DNA from 2 places in the Rhizobium sp. YTUHZ044 genome. Region 2 is predicted to be linked to the other one. Evidence: riboswitches for the same ligand, from Rfam matches in the RefSeq annotation. Region 2 holds a riboswitch; the other holds the start of a gene.
What was found. A riboswitch is a leader RNA that binds a small molecule or an ion and turns the genes downstream of it on or off. The one in region 2 is predicted to bind S-adenosylmethionine.

Region 1 (7,135 bases), 630 kb from region 2:
AAACATTTCCTCGATCTTTCGGCCGTCACATCGGCCGACCTCAGAACCATCATGAACGACGCGCTCGCCCGCAAGCAGGCCTTCAAGGCCGGCAAGGGCGACAAGCCGCTCGCCGGCAAGATGCTGGCGATGATCTTCGAGAAGCCGTCGACGCGCACCCGCGTCTCTTTCGACGTGGGCATGCGCCAGCTCGGCGGCGAAACGCTGTTCCTCTCCGGCACCGAAATGCAGCTCGGCCGCGCCGAGACGATCGGCGACACCGCCAAGGTGCTGTCGCGTTATGTCGATGCGATCATGATCCGCACCACCGAGCACTCGCGCCTGCTGGAGCTTGCCGAACATGCGACCGTGCCTGTCATCAACGCGCTGACGGACGATACCCATCCCTGCCAGATCATGGCCGATATCATGACCTTCGAGGAGCATCGCGGCCCGATCAAGGGCAAGACCATCGCCTGGACCGGCGACGGCAACAATGTGCTGCATTCGCTGGTCGAAGGGGCGGCGCGCTTCGGCTACCGCATGAACATGGCCGTCCCCCTTGGTTCGGAGCCCAAGGATCACTATCTGAACTGGGCCCGCAATGAGGGCGCCGAAATCATGCTCTGCCATGATGCCGACCGTGCGGTCGAAGGCGTCGATTGCGTGGTGACCGATACCTGGGTCTCCATGAATCAGGAACATCGGGCCCGGGGTCACAACGTCTTCCAGCCTTATCAGGTCAATGCGGCCTTGATGGCCAAGGCCGGCAGCGATGCATTGTTCATGCATTGCCTGCCCGCGCATCGCGGTGAGGAAGTGACGGACGAGGTGATCGACGGCCCGCAATCCGTGGTCTTCGATGAAGCGGAAAACCGTCTTCATGCGCAGAAATCGATTCTTGCTTGGTGCCTGGGCGCGATCTGAACCATAATCGGATGTTGCGAGTCATAAGCTTGCGGCCCGACTGCGCGAGCGCCGGACACTTTGGCCGCCGCTCCCGAAACTAGGAGTAAAGCCATGGCAGAAGCTGCAGCCGCCCTCGGCCAGTTCGATTTCGCCGGCGATGATCATGTCGTCCCCTTTCAGGTGGAGGGTCTGGATGTGCGCGGCCGCGCCGTCCAGCTCGGCCCCATGCTCGATGCCATCCTCGAGCGCCATCATTATCCCGCGCCTGTTGCCCGGCTGCTTGCCGAAGTCGTCGTGCTGACGGTGCTGCTCGGCACCTCGCTGAAGTTCGACGGCAAGTTCACCGTGCAGACCAAGGGCGACGGCCCGGTCGATCTGCTCGTCGCCGATTTCTCGACGCCGGAGAACGTGCGCGCCTACGCCCGTTTCGATCGGGCGCTGCTCGACCAGGCGATTGCCTCAGGCGAGACCGAGCCGGAGCAACTGCTCGGCAAGGGCGTGCTCGCCTTCACCATCGATCAGGGCAAGTTCGCCCAGCCCTATCAGGGTATTGTCGCGCTCGACGGCACCTCGCTCGAGGAGATCGCCGGCGTCTATTTCCGCCAGTCGGAGCAGATCCCGACGCGGGTGCGCCTGGCTGCGGCCGAACTCTTCGACCGTGACGATGCCGGCAAGCCGCGCCACCGCTGGCGGGCAGGCGGCCTCGTCGCCCAGTTCCTGCCGGAGGCGCCGGAGCGCATGCGCCAGCCCGATCTCCACGGCGGCGACGGCGATAACGGCGACCGTCCGCATGGCGAGGATGACGCCTGGACCGAAGCCCGCTCGCTGGTCGAGACCATCGATGCCGACGAGTTGACCGATCCGCAGGTCGGCACCGAACGCCTCTTGTTCCGCCTGTTCCACGAGCGCGGCGTGCGCGTCTTCGAGCCCCGCGCCGTCTTCGACCGCTGCAGCTGTTCGCGGGAAAAGATCGGCAACGTGCTGAAGGGTTTCACCGCCGAGGAGATCGAGGCCAGCCAGGAAAACGGCGAGATATCCGTCACCTGCGAATTCTGCTCGACCACCTACCGCTTCCAAGCAGCCGAGCTTCAGCCGGCGGAATAGGCTCAGTTAGCATTGAGAGCTGCCCCTCACCCTATCCCTCTCCCCGCTCGCGGGGAGAGGGGACGTGCCCTGCGAGAGGTCGGTGGGGATAGATCGATCGCGGCATGGTCCCTTCGCCCCGTTTACGGGAAGAAGGTGCCGGCAGGCGAATGAGGGGCGGGGTCTCGGCAATCTCTTGAGCGGGAGGAACTTGCCCTCAATTCAGCACGCGCAGCAGCCCCGGCGAGTCAAGCGAGAAGGCGGGGATGTCGACGTCGAACAGCTCGCCTTCATCCGTTTCCATTTGATAGTGGCCGAACATCAGGCCTGAGGGCGTGTCGAGCGGGCAGCCGGAGGAATATTCGTAGGTGTCGCCGGGGCTGAGCCGCGGCTGCTCGCCGACGACGCCGGGGCCGGTCACTTCGTCCACCTGTCCGTTCTGATCGGTGATGTTCCAGTAGCGGTTGATGAGGCGAACGGCGACGCCGGAATTGTTGCTGATGACAATCCGGTAACCCCAGACATAGCGGTCGTCCTCCGGATCGGATTGCTCCTCCAGATAGAACGGTTCGACCACGACTTCGATATCTCTTGTGAGGGCGCGATACATGCCTTGCACCATAGTCAAGATATGTTACCCGTATCTTATAAGAGGCCCGGTCCGTCAAGAAACGGAACGTTGATCAGCGGTCAAATAGTGATGATCATATGGTTTTCGATCATTAAGCCTAATCGTCAGCCTTAATTTTACTTCGCAACGCCGGCGCGGCTGAACTTGTTCCCGCGGATCGGCGGCCGGCTCCACATTGAAATCCGGCCGCTATTCCAGTCGATCAAGCCGATACCTTGGAAAGCGCCTGCGCGAAATCCTCGATCAGGTCGTCCGTGTCCTCGATGCCGGCCGAAAGCCGCACCGTACCCGCAGAAATGCCGAGTTCGGCGCGCGCCTCTTCCGTCAGGTTCTTGTGCGTGGTCGTTGCCGGATGGGTGATCAGGCTTTTGCTGTCGCCGAGATTGTTGGAGATCTTGATGATCTCAAGCGCATTCTGCAATGCGAAGGCCGCCTCCTTGCCGCCCTTCAGCTCGAAGCAGACGAGCGTCGAGCCGCCGGTCATCTGCTTGGCGATGATGTCGGCCTGCGGATGATCCTTGCGGCCGGGATAGATCACCTTGGCGACCTTGCCTTGCTCGGCCAGGAAATCGGCGATCTTCGCCGCATTCTCGGTCTGCTGGCGCACGCGCAGCGGCAGCGTCTCGATACCCTTCAGGAGCGTCCAGGCATTGAACGGCGACATGGCCGGGCCGGTATGGCGGAAATAGTCGTGCAGGTTCTCGTCGATCCATGCCTTGTCGGCGAGCACCACGCCGCCGAGACAGCGGCCCTGGCCGTCAATATGCTTGGTGGCGGAATAGACGACGATATGGGCGCCGAGCTCCAAGGGCTTCTGGAAGAGCGGGGTCGCAAAGACGTTGTCGACGATCAGCTTGGCGCCGACCTGGTTGGCGAGCCTGGCGACGCCTGCAATATCGACCACTTCGAGCGTCGGATTGGTCGGGCTTTCCAGGAAGAACACCTTGGTGTTCGGGCGGATCGCCTTTTCCCAGTTGGCGAGATCTCGGCCGTCGACCAGCGTGCACTCGACGCCGTATTTCGGCGCCAGCGTTTCTACGACCCAGCGGCAGGAGCCGAACAGGGCGCGGGCGGCGACGATATGGTCGCCTGCCTTGACCTGGCAGAGGACGGCGGCAGTGACGGCCGCCATGCCGGAGGCGGTGGCGCGGGCATCTTCGGCGCCTTCCAATGCGCACATGCGCTTTTCGAACATGTCGTTCGTCGGGCTGCCGTAGCGGGCGTAGATGAAGCCGTCCGTTTCGCCCTTGAAGCGGGCTTCGGCCGCTTCCGACGTGTCATAGACGAAACCCTGGGTGAGATAGATTGCTTCCGACGTTTCGCCATATTGCGAACGCAGCGTGCCGCCATGGACGAGTTGGGTTGCCGGGCGCCAGGTCTTGCTCATGCCATCACCTTCACATAACAAAAAAACCGGCCGCAAAAGCAGACCGGTTTCAACCCGGTCTTTTTAGCCACTTGTTTAACGTGGCTGCAAGCCGACCGGCCAAATCACCACGGGATAATTCTGCAATACTGCTGTTGGCGGCTTGCGTCAATTCCCCGAGTTTGGTTTTGTCGGCGGCAAAATGATGGATGGGGCATGATGGCTCGCGAAACTGGAATTCTGGCGGATCGCGCGATTGCGGCGCTGTTCGAAACGGGGCGTCTGAACTCCGAGCGGGAGCTCGACCGCGATCAGATCCAGCCGGCAAGTCTCGACCTGCGCTTGGGAAGCAAGGCGTTTCGTGTGCGTGCCTCCTTCATGCCCGGTCCCTCGCATCTGGTCTCGGACAAGCTCGATCGGCTGAGCCTGCACGTGATCGACCTGTCCCAGGGTGCGGTGCTCGAAACCGGCTGCGTCTATATCGTGCCGCTGATGGAAAGCCTGGCGCTGCCGGCCGACATGTCGGCTTCGGCCAATCCGAAGAGCTCGACCGGCAGGCTCGATATATTCACCCGCGTCATCACCGACTACGCCCAGGAATTCGACAAGATCCCGGCAGGTTATTCCGGCCCGCTCTATCTCGAAATCAGCCCGCGCACCTTCCCGATCGTCGTGCGCCGCGGCTCGCGTCTGTCGCAGATCCGCTTCCGCGTCGGCCAGTCCGTGCTCGGCGAGCCGGAACTTTTGAAGCTGCATGAAAGCGAGACGCTGGTTGCCAGCAAGCAGCCGAACGTGTCGGGCGGCGGCATCGCGCTGTCGATCGATCTCACCGGCGACAAGGACGGCCTGATCGGCTATCGCGGCAAACACCACACCGCCGTCGTCGATGTCGACGAGAAGGATCAGCACGACATCTTCGATTTCTGGGAGCCGCTCTATAGCCGCGGCCGCAACGAGCTGATCCTTGATCCCGACGAATTCTATATCCTTGTCTCGCGTGAGGCCGTGCATGTGCCGCCGGATTATGCCGCCGAAATGACTCCCTTCGATCCGCTGGTCGGCGAATTCCGTGTCCACTATGCCGGCTTCTTCGATCCGGGCTTCGGCCATGCGCCGGCAGGCGGGCGCGGCAGCCGCGCCGTACTCGAAGTGCGCAGCCACGAAGTGCCCTTCATCCTCGAAGACGGCCAGATCGTTGGCCGCCTGGTCTACGAGCACATGCAGGAAAAACCGGCCAGCCTCTACGGCTCCGGCCTCGGCTCCAACTACCAGGCCCAGGGCCTCAAGCTTTCCAAACATTTCCGCATCTGACGCCGGCCTGACGGGCGGCGACTTGACAGCGGCCCCCATCTGTTGGAAATCTCAGCGCATCGCGGGTGTAGCTCAATGGTAGAGCAGCAGCTTCCCAAGCTGAATACGAGGGTTCGATTCCCTTCACCCGCTCCACTTCCCTCAGTGGCGCTGTGAAACTTAGTCCCGGAAAAACCGGATCGGCTTGTATCGCCGGTGCGCGATGATCAGGCTTCGGTCAGGCTGGATGATGTAGGTCTCCTCCACCTGCTGGCCATACTGGTCGATGAAATCATGCGGGAAGCTCGATCCGGGCGGGGATTTGGTGAGCTTGGTGCGCGGCTGGCCGGTATAGGTGATGCTGCCCGGGATGGGCTCCAGCCCCGGGCCGGTGTATGTCGTGGTGTTGCACCCCCCAAGAGCGAGAGTGCCGATGAGGCCGATGATCGCGGATTTCATGTCTATCCCCTCCGAAGCTCCGAACGTTCCAATCTTACTCTGGATTGGCTCCAACTCATTGCGCAAACGCGCGGCGGCTGGTCGTTTTATTGCACGGCGCCTGGAAACATTCTTGTCGAGGCCGGCTGGCGGCCGGACTAGACGGCCCCGCAAAAAGTAAGGATGGCCGCTGCTTGCCTCTACCCGCCTGCCGGTCATCTCCGCGTTCTGAGCGGAGAAGGGGAGGTGCCGCACCCTCTCCGTCCCCGCTCATCGCAGGACACGTTCCCCGCGAGCGGGAGAGGGATAGGATGAGTGGCAGGCGTCAGTTCCACAGGCGTCAGTCTTGCTAGAGGTCGCGGAGCTTCTGCTTAGAATTCCGTCCAATCGCCATCCTGGCTCTTCGGCGTGCTGCCTGCGCCGAAGGCGTTGGCGAGTGTCTGGCCGAGCGCGCGTGCCGGTGAGGCGGCCGGCCGGGCGGTGCCTTCGCCAGCGATGCGGATCGATGTCTTGGCTGCCGTGCGTACCGTGGCTCGCGGTGCAGCGGAGTGAGGTGCTGCAGTCGGTGGTCGGGACGATGTCATCGGTGCTGCTGCGGCAAAGGCGCCGGTGCCGGTCAGACGGAACTGGCCGAGCAGCATGTTGAGCGCCGATGCTTCGCTGGCGAGGCTGTGGCTGGCGGCCGTCGATTGCTCGACCATTGCCGCATTCTGCTGCGTGCCCTGATCCATGGTATTGACGGCGGTATTGATCTCCTGCAGCCCGATCGACTGCTCGCGCGAGGCTTCGGCGATCGCGTGGACGTGCTGGTTGATTTCCTGCACTTCGGTGACGATCACGTCGAGCGCCTTGCCGGTCTCGCCGACCAGCGTGACGCCGGTCTGCACATGCATGCCGGAATTGGTGATCAGCGACTTGATCTCCTTGGCGGCATTGGCCGAGCGCTGGGCGAGCTCGCGCACTTCCTGAGCGACGACGGCAAAACCCTTGCCCGCCTCACCGGCGCGTGCCGCCTCGACGCCTGCATTCAGCGCCAAGAGGTTGGTCTGGAAGGCGATGTCGTCGATGACGCCGATGATGTTGGAAATTTCGCCAGAGGACTTTTCGATCTCATGCATGGCGGAGACGGCCTTGCGGACGATCTCGCCGGATCTTTCGGCGCCGAGGCGCGTGCGGGTGACGAGCTGGCTCGCCTCCTCGGCGCGCTTGGCGGCGTCGCGCACCGTCGTGGTGATCTCTTCCAGCGCCGCGGCGGTTTCTTCGACCGAGGCCGATTGCTGTTCCGTTCGCCGGGAAAGCTCGTCGGCGGAGGAACGAATCTCGTTGGCGCCGGCGCCGATCGCCCGGGCATTGGCCCCGACCGCCTGCATGGTCTCGTTGAGCTTCTCGATCGAGTGGTTGAAATCCTGGCGCAGCGCATCGAGATGGGCGACGAAGGG
Region 2 (7,135 bases):
GTCCGTCACGAGCGGCGCAGGCGCGGGTTGCATGTCCATGAGGCATATTTCCGGGTTCGAACTATTTTATGTGCTATCAGCATGTAATTGTCAACGGCACATGAGTGACCCCGGCATATTCAATTTTGACCTCCGCTCTGCTATGGTTCGGTCATGAATGAGACGCTGACGAAGATCCTGTCCAACAGTCGGGCCGAGCCGGACGATGAGAACCTGCCTCGCATCGGCAGGAGCATGGCGCGCATGCGCCTGATGACCGGCCGACGGCTGATCGGCAGGCTGGCGATCCAGAGCGCCGCACCGGGGCTTGAGCTCTCCCACCTCGACGTGCTCGACGCCGTGCGCCGGGCTGGGTCGCCCGGCGAGGTCACCGTCGGCTTGATCGCGGAGATGCTGCGCATCGACCCGTCGCGCGCGAGCCGGGTGGTGGCCGAGATGGTCGGACGCAACGTCTTGCGGCGCGAAGCCTCCCAGGCCGACGCGCGGCGGATCGTCGTCGTCATCACCGACGCTGGCCAGGCGCTGCTTGCCGAGATCCATGCGCAGAAAATGGCCATTATCTCCGAGATCGTCTCCGATTGGCCACGCGAGGATATAGAGCGTTTCGCGACGCTGTTCGAACGTTTCATCGGTGGCTACGAGGCAATCTTTCTCTCGCGCGACAAGGACACGCCCGGTTGAGGCGAAAGCCGTCCGTCGGTGCCCCTTCCCCTCGCCCCCCCGTTTGCGCTAAGGGCAGTGCCCATGAGCCAATCCACCTTCACCATTCTGCTCGGCGGCGAACTCAGCCTGACGGAACGCCTGCGCCACGCGATCGGCGGCAGCCGCTTCATCGCGGCCGATGGCGGCATGCGGCATGCGATGGCGCTTGGTGTCATGCCTGAGCTCTGGGTCGGCGATTTCGATTCGACGCCCCCCGAGCTCGAAGCGGGTTTTCTCGATGTGCCGAAACAGCCCTATCCCGCAGCGAAGGCGGCAACGGACGGCGAAATCGCCGTATCGGAAGCGATCGCACGTGGCGCGCGGCGGCTGATCCTCGCCGGCGCGCTCGCCGGCGAACGCTCCGACCATGCGCTTCAGCATCTGCTGTCGGCTGTCGGCTTGGCGGAAAAGGGTTTCGACGTACTGCTGACCTCGGGCAAGGAAGAGGCAGTGCCGCTGGTTCCCGGCACGATCGAGCTCGATCTTCCCAAAGGCAGCCTGTTTTCCGTGCCCGGATTTGGGCCGCTGACCGGACTTTCTATCGAGAATGCGCGTTATCCGCTCACCGATTTCCATCTGCCTTTCGGCTCGTCGCGCACCATTTCAAATGTCGCGGAAGGCAAGGTTCGCCTTTCGCTCGAGAACGGCCGGGCGATCGTGCTTGCCCGCCCCTATGATCTTTCCGGAGTCTGATTTTTGGCCCCTCCCATTCTGAAACTCGACGATATCTTCCTGAGCTTTGGCGGCGCACCGCTGCTGGCGGGCGCTTCCCTGCAGGTCGAGCACGGCGACAAGATCTGTCTCGTCGGCCGTAACGGCTCGGGAAAATCGACGCTGCTGAAGATCGCCGCCGGCCTGGTCGAGGCGCAGTCCGGCGAAGTTTTCCGTCATCCGTCCTCGACGGTGCGCTATCTCGAACAGGCGCCGGACTTTGCCAGTTTCAGCACCGTTCAGGCCTATGCCGAGGCTGGTCTGGGACCCGGCGACGATCCCTATCGCGTCACCTATCTTCTGTCCCACCTCGGCCTCACCGGTGAGGAGGATCCAAATACCCTTTCCGGCGGTGAATCGCGACGGGCCGCCCTTGCCCGCGTGCTGGCGCCGGAGCCCGACATTCTCCTGCTCGACGAGCCGACCAACCATCTCGACCTGCCGACCATCGAATGGCTGGAAGGCGAGTTGCAAAAGACGCGCAGCGCCCTGGTGCTGATCTCGCACGACCGGCGGTTCCTCGAAAAAGTTTCGACGGCAACCGTCTGGCTCGATCGCGGCGCCTCGCGCCGGCTCGACAGGGGCTTTGCGCATTTCGAAGCCTGGCGCGACCAGGTGCTGGAGGCCGAGGAGCTCGAGCAGCACAAGCTCGGCAAGGCAATCGAGCGCGAGGAGCACTGGCTGCGCTACGGCGTCACGGCCCGGCGCAAGCGCAATATGCGCCGTCTCGGCGAGCTGCAGACGATGCGTTCGCAATATCGTGGCCACAAGGGCCCGCAGGGCACGGTGCAGGCGACGATTTCGGATGCGCAGGAATCCGGCAAGCTGGTGATCGAGGTCGAGAAGATCACCAAGAGCTTCGGCGACCGGGCAATCGTCACACCGTTCTCGATCCGCGTCCATCGCGGCGATTGCATCGGTCTCGTCGGGCCGAACGGCGCCGGCAAGACGACGCTCCTGAAAATGCTGACCGGCCAGCTTTCGCCGGACGGCGGCACGGTGAAGCTGGGCACCAACCTGGAGATCGCCACCCTCGACCAGAAGCGCGAGGACCTCAACCCCGAGGAGACGCTTGCAAACTACCTGACCGACGGGCGCGGCGAAAACCTGCTCGTCAATGGCGAGCAGCGCCACGTCACCGGCTACATGAAAGAATTCCTGTTCCAGCCGGAGCAGGCGCGAACACCGATCAAGAGCCTCTCCGGCGGCGAGCGCGCCCGGCTGATGCTGGCGCGCATCCTGGCGCGCCCGGCAAACCTCCTGATCCTTGACGAACCGACCAACGATCTCGACATCGAGACGCTCGACCTCCTGCAGGAAATCGTCGCCGGCTTTCCCGGCACCGTCATCCTCGTCAGCCACGATCGTGACTTTCTCGACCGCACCGTAACCTCGACGATCGCGCCCGCCGTGCCGGATGCGCCCGACGGCCGATGGATCGAATATGCCGGCGGCTATACGGACATGTTGGCGCAGCGCAAGGGCGCTCTCGAAGAGCGCAGGAAAGCCGAGAAAGCGGCGGAGAAACCGAAGACCCAGGAGACAACAGCTTCCGGCGCAGCCTCGAAGGGCAAGCTTTCCTTCAAGCAGAAATTCGCGCTGGACAATCTGCCGAAGGAAATGGCCAAGGCCGAGGCCGAGATCGCCAAGCGCGAACTTGTCATGGCCGATCCCAATCTCTTCACGCGCGACCCCGTTGCCTTCAACCGCCTTGCAGGCGAGATGGAGAAGCTGCGAGTCAGCCTGACCAAGATGGAAGAGGAATGGCTGGAGCTCGAAATGCTGCGGGAAGAACTGGAGGGCTGAGCTCTCGCACTCAGCCGCTTGCGTCACGTTGCAGGCAGGGGTCCTGCCGATAAGGGGGCGTCCTAAAGCGCCGGCGCGGGGACGGCGGCTGCGCCGGCACTGGCGCTGGCGCCGGTGGTCTGGGCGACCTGCTGCTGCGGCTCTTCGGATCTCGAGGGCAGAGCCTGCAGATGCAGCACCCGGGGCTGCAACGCCTCCAGATAAGTTTCAGAGCGGCCGATATAGATCATGCCGGTTTCGGGCATCGAAGTCAGCACGCTGCACATCGTTTCCTGCCATTCCGGCTCCATGCCCTCGAGCACTTCGTCGAAGATGATCCAGCGCGGGCGCACCAGCAGCAGGCGCGCGAAGCCGATCGCCTTCTGTTCATCGCCGTCGAGCAGCTTGTCCCAGCGGGCGCGGGTATCGAGCCTTGCGATCAGAGAGTGCAGGCCGGCCTTTTCAAGGGCCGCCTCGACCGCAGCTTGCTCGTAGGCATCGGCGCTTTCGGGGAAGGCCAACGCCTCGCGCAACGTGCCGCCCGGAATATAGGCGATTTGCGGAACGAACAGCATGTCGTCGATCGGCGGCAGACCCATCGTGCCGCTGCCGCACGGCCAGAGCCCGGCCAAGGCCTGGAACAGCAGCTTGCGGTTGACGCTATGATCGCCGTTGATCATGATTTTTTCGCCGGCCTTGATCACGATATCGGTTTCTCGCAGGCGAAAACCGCCGCATTCCTCGATGTCTTCGCCGATCTTGGCATTGATCACCACATCCTTCAGCGTCAGCCTGTCGGCGGCGGTGTCTTCATAGGCGATGCTTCCCTTCACGCCAAAGCCCTCGTCCATGTCGAGCAGCGCCTGGCGGAAGTCGGTGACACGCATCAGCGTGGCACGCCATTCGGCGATCGGGCCGAAATTGGCGACATACCAGCGCAACGCCGTATTGACCTGGTTGAAGGCGCCGACCGACATCATCAGCTGGCCGAGGGTGAGGCCGCCGGAAAAATAGGCGGGTGCGGCAACGATGATCGGAATGACGATCACCAGCCAGCCGTAGCCGGCCGAAACCCAGGTGAGATTGGTATTGGCCATGGCGAGCCGCTTGACGACCCTCAGTACCGAGCTGATGTCGGTATTGATACGCCGGCGCTCATTCTCCTCGCCGCGGGCAACGGTGATCGCCGGCATGTTCTCGTTGGCATGCATCAGCGTGAAACGAAGCTCGGCCTCCTTCGAGAACCGGTCAGCATTGAGCTTGACCAGCTTGCGGCCGACGACCTGGCTCAGCACCGAGGCGGAAGCTGCATAGAAAATCGCCGCCCAGACCATATAGCCCGGTATGGAGAAGCTGTGGCCGCTGATGTGGAAGATGAAGCCGCTCGAAAGCTCCCAGAGCACGCCGATGAAGCTCACCAGAAGAATGGTCGATTGCAGCAGGCCGAGGACGAGTCCCGTCGTGCTTTCGGCGAGGTTGCGGGAATCCTCATGCAGGCGCTGGTCCGGGTTGACGCCGATCAGGCCGCTGGAGGCGAGCCGCAGCGCCCGCTTGCGCTTCAGCCACTGGTCGACGAGATCGCGTGACAGGCCTTCGCGCATATAGAGCGCGGTCATCTGGTTCAGCCAAGCCTGCAGCACATTGAGCAGCAGCAGCGTGCCGGCGATCATCGCGAAGATTTCGAGCTGGTGGAAGAATTCGCCGAGGTCGCGGCGCTCGAGCGAATCGTAGAAGGGGGCGTTCCACTCGTTGAGGATGACCTGGCCATAGGCCGTCGCCAGGATGACGAGGATCAGCACGGTCGCCAGAAACAGCACCTTGCCACGAACTTGCGAATTCCAGAATGCTGAGAACATCACACCGAGGCGATATGTCAGGCTGAAATCATACCCTACCCTATCCTGCTTCCGGATGCCCGGCCTCCCTTCGATCTTGTCTGCCATCACGCTTTTCCAACACCGCCCATACTGTCATTATTAACATGGTGGCGTTACCGGTCTATCAACAGATTCTATCAGTCATTAAAGTGTGATGATTCTTGACGGGCCGCTCGCGCATGCATTCGGAGTTGATTCGCGGCTCAACTGGGACTAATTAAGGCACTCCGTGGTGATTTGGCCGGCCGGCTTGCAGCCACGTTAAAAAAGTCGCTAAAGGGCCGCGTGCGGACCGGTAGCGATTTTTTCGCCGCCGGTTTTTTATTTTTGATCGAGTTGACCGCAATGCCCATCAAGATCCCCGATACGCTGCCCGCCTTCGAAACCCTGGTTCAGGAAGGCGTGCGGGTGCTGACCGAGACGATGGCGATCCGTCAGGATATAAGACCGTTGCAGATCGGCCTGCTCAACCTGATGCCGAACAAGATCAAGACCGAACTGCAGATGGCCCGTCTCGTCGGCGCTTCGCCGCTGCAGGTGGAGCTGTCACTCATCCGCATCGGCGGCCACAAGGCAAAGAACACATCCGAAGATCACCTGCTCGCCTTCTACCAGACCTGGGAAGAGGTGAAGCAGCGCAAGTTCGACGGCTTCATCATCACCGGAGCCCCGATCGAGCTCCTCCCCTATGAGGACGTTACCTATTGGGCAGAAATGCAGGAGATCTTCAATTGGACGGAGACCAACGTCCATTCGACGATGAACGTCTGCTGGGGCGCGATGGCGGCGATCTATCACTTCCACGGCGTTCCGAAATACGAGTTGAAGGAAAAGGCCTTCGGCGTCTACCGGCACCGAAACCTGAAGCCTTCCTCCATCTATCTGAACGGCTTTTCCGACAACTTCGAGGTGCCGGTGTCGCGCTGGACCGAGGTGCGACGCGCCGACATCGAGAAATGCGAAAGCCTGGAAATTCTGATGGAATCGAGCGAGATGGGCGTCTGCCTCGTGCATGAGAAAAGGGGCCGGCGGCTCTACATGTTCAATCATGTCGAATATGATTCCACCTCACTTTCGGACGAGTATTTCCGCGATGTGGATGCCGGCGTGCCGATCAAGATGCCGCACAATTACTTCCCGCATAATGATCCGGCACTTGCGCCTCAGAACCGCTGGCGCAGCCACGCGCACCTCTTGTTCGGCAACTGGATCAACGAGATTTACCAGACGACGCCCTATGACGTCGAAGAGATCGGCATGGATCTTTAATGGAATTTCTTTCTGACCTGCCTGGTTGCGGTTTGGAACAAATGCGGGCAGGTTCCGGTCCGGAACCCTATAGCGCCGCGCGTTTTTATCTGACGCGCAAAGGAACGGACAGTCGATCATGTCGGATAAGTTGGAGCGGGAAGTTTTTGGGCAGACGAAGGCGGGCGAGACCGTCTATCGCGTCGTCATCAGGGGCGGCGGCCTAACGGCCAAGATCATCACCTGGGGTGCGGTCATCCAGGATCTGCGCCTTGAGGGTCATGAGGCGCCGCTGCAACTCGGCTTCGAGGATTTCGACAGCTATCCTCTCTACTCGGCCTATTTCGGCGCGACGCCCGGCCGCTGCGCCAACCGTGTCGGCGGCGGCGCCTTTACGCTCGACGGCAAGGACTATCAGCTCGAGCCGAATGAAAACGGCGTCACACATCTGCACGGCGGCAGCGACAATATCGGCAAGCGCAACTGGACGATCGTCGAGCATGCGGTTGACCGCCTGGTGATGAAGATCGTCGATCCGGACGGCCGTGCCGGTTATCCCGGCAACTGCACCATTCAGGCGACGTTCCGGGTGCACGGCAATGGTGAACTGTCGATCACCTATGAATCGACCAGCGATCAGCCGACGCTCGCCAATGTCTGCCAGCACGCCTATTTCAATCTCGACGGCCGCGATGATGCACTGGGTCACGACATCATGATCGCCGCCGATCACTATCTGCCGACCGACGAGAAGCAGGTGCCGACCGGCGAAATCCGGCCCGTTGCCGGAACCGAATTCGATTTCCGCGAGA

Region 1: another riboswitch for S-adenosylmethionine. It lies ahead of NL154_RS00780 (O-succinylhomoserine sulfhydrylase); the one in region 2 lies ahead of metA (homoserine O-acetyltransferase MetA).

What each region holds. Positions count from the first base shown of each region.
Region 1 covers NZ_CP101426.1:158,236-165,370, forward strand. Annotated here, with positions in the region: gene argF (ornithine carbamoyltransferase) at 1-906, shown strand, start outside; gene NL154_RS00770 (Hsp33 family molecular chaperone) at 1,000-1,992, shown strand; gene apaG (Co2+/Mg2+ efflux protein ApaG) at 2,189-2,581, opposite strand; gene NL154_RS00780 (O-succinylhomoserine sulfhydrylase) at 2,805-3,989, opposite strand; SAM riboswitch at 4,032-4,110, opposite strand; gene NL154_RS00785 (2'-deoxycytidine 5'-triphosphate deaminase) at 4,185-5,279, shown strand; tRNA gene NL154_RS00790 (tRNA-Gly) at 5,341-5,414, shown strand; gene NL154_RS00795 (hypothetical protein) at 5,439-5,717, opposite strand; partial or broken gene NL154_RS00800 (VOC family protein) at 5,778-5,858, shown strand; gene NL154_RS00805 (methyl-accepting chemotaxis protein) at 6,068-7,135, opposite strand, start outside.
Region 2 covers NZ_CP101426.1:4,190,512-4,197,646, forward strand. Annotated here, with positions in the region: gene NL154_RS20520 (MDR family MFS transporter) at 1-39, opposite strand, end outside; gene NL154_RS20525 (MarR family winged helix-turn-helix transcriptional regulator) at 154-681, shown strand; gene NL154_RS20530 (thiamine diphosphokinase) at 745-1,395, shown strand; gene NL154_RS20535 (ABC-F family ATP-binding cassette domain-containing protein) at 1,399-3,219, shown strand; gene NL154_RS20540 (ABC transporter ATP-binding protein/permease) at 3,282-5,141, opposite strand; SAM riboswitch at 5,295-5,372, shown strand; gene metA (homoserine O-acetyltransferase MetA) at 5,421-6,344, shown strand; gene NL154_RS20550 (aldose epimerase family protein) at 6,463-7,135, shown strand, end outside.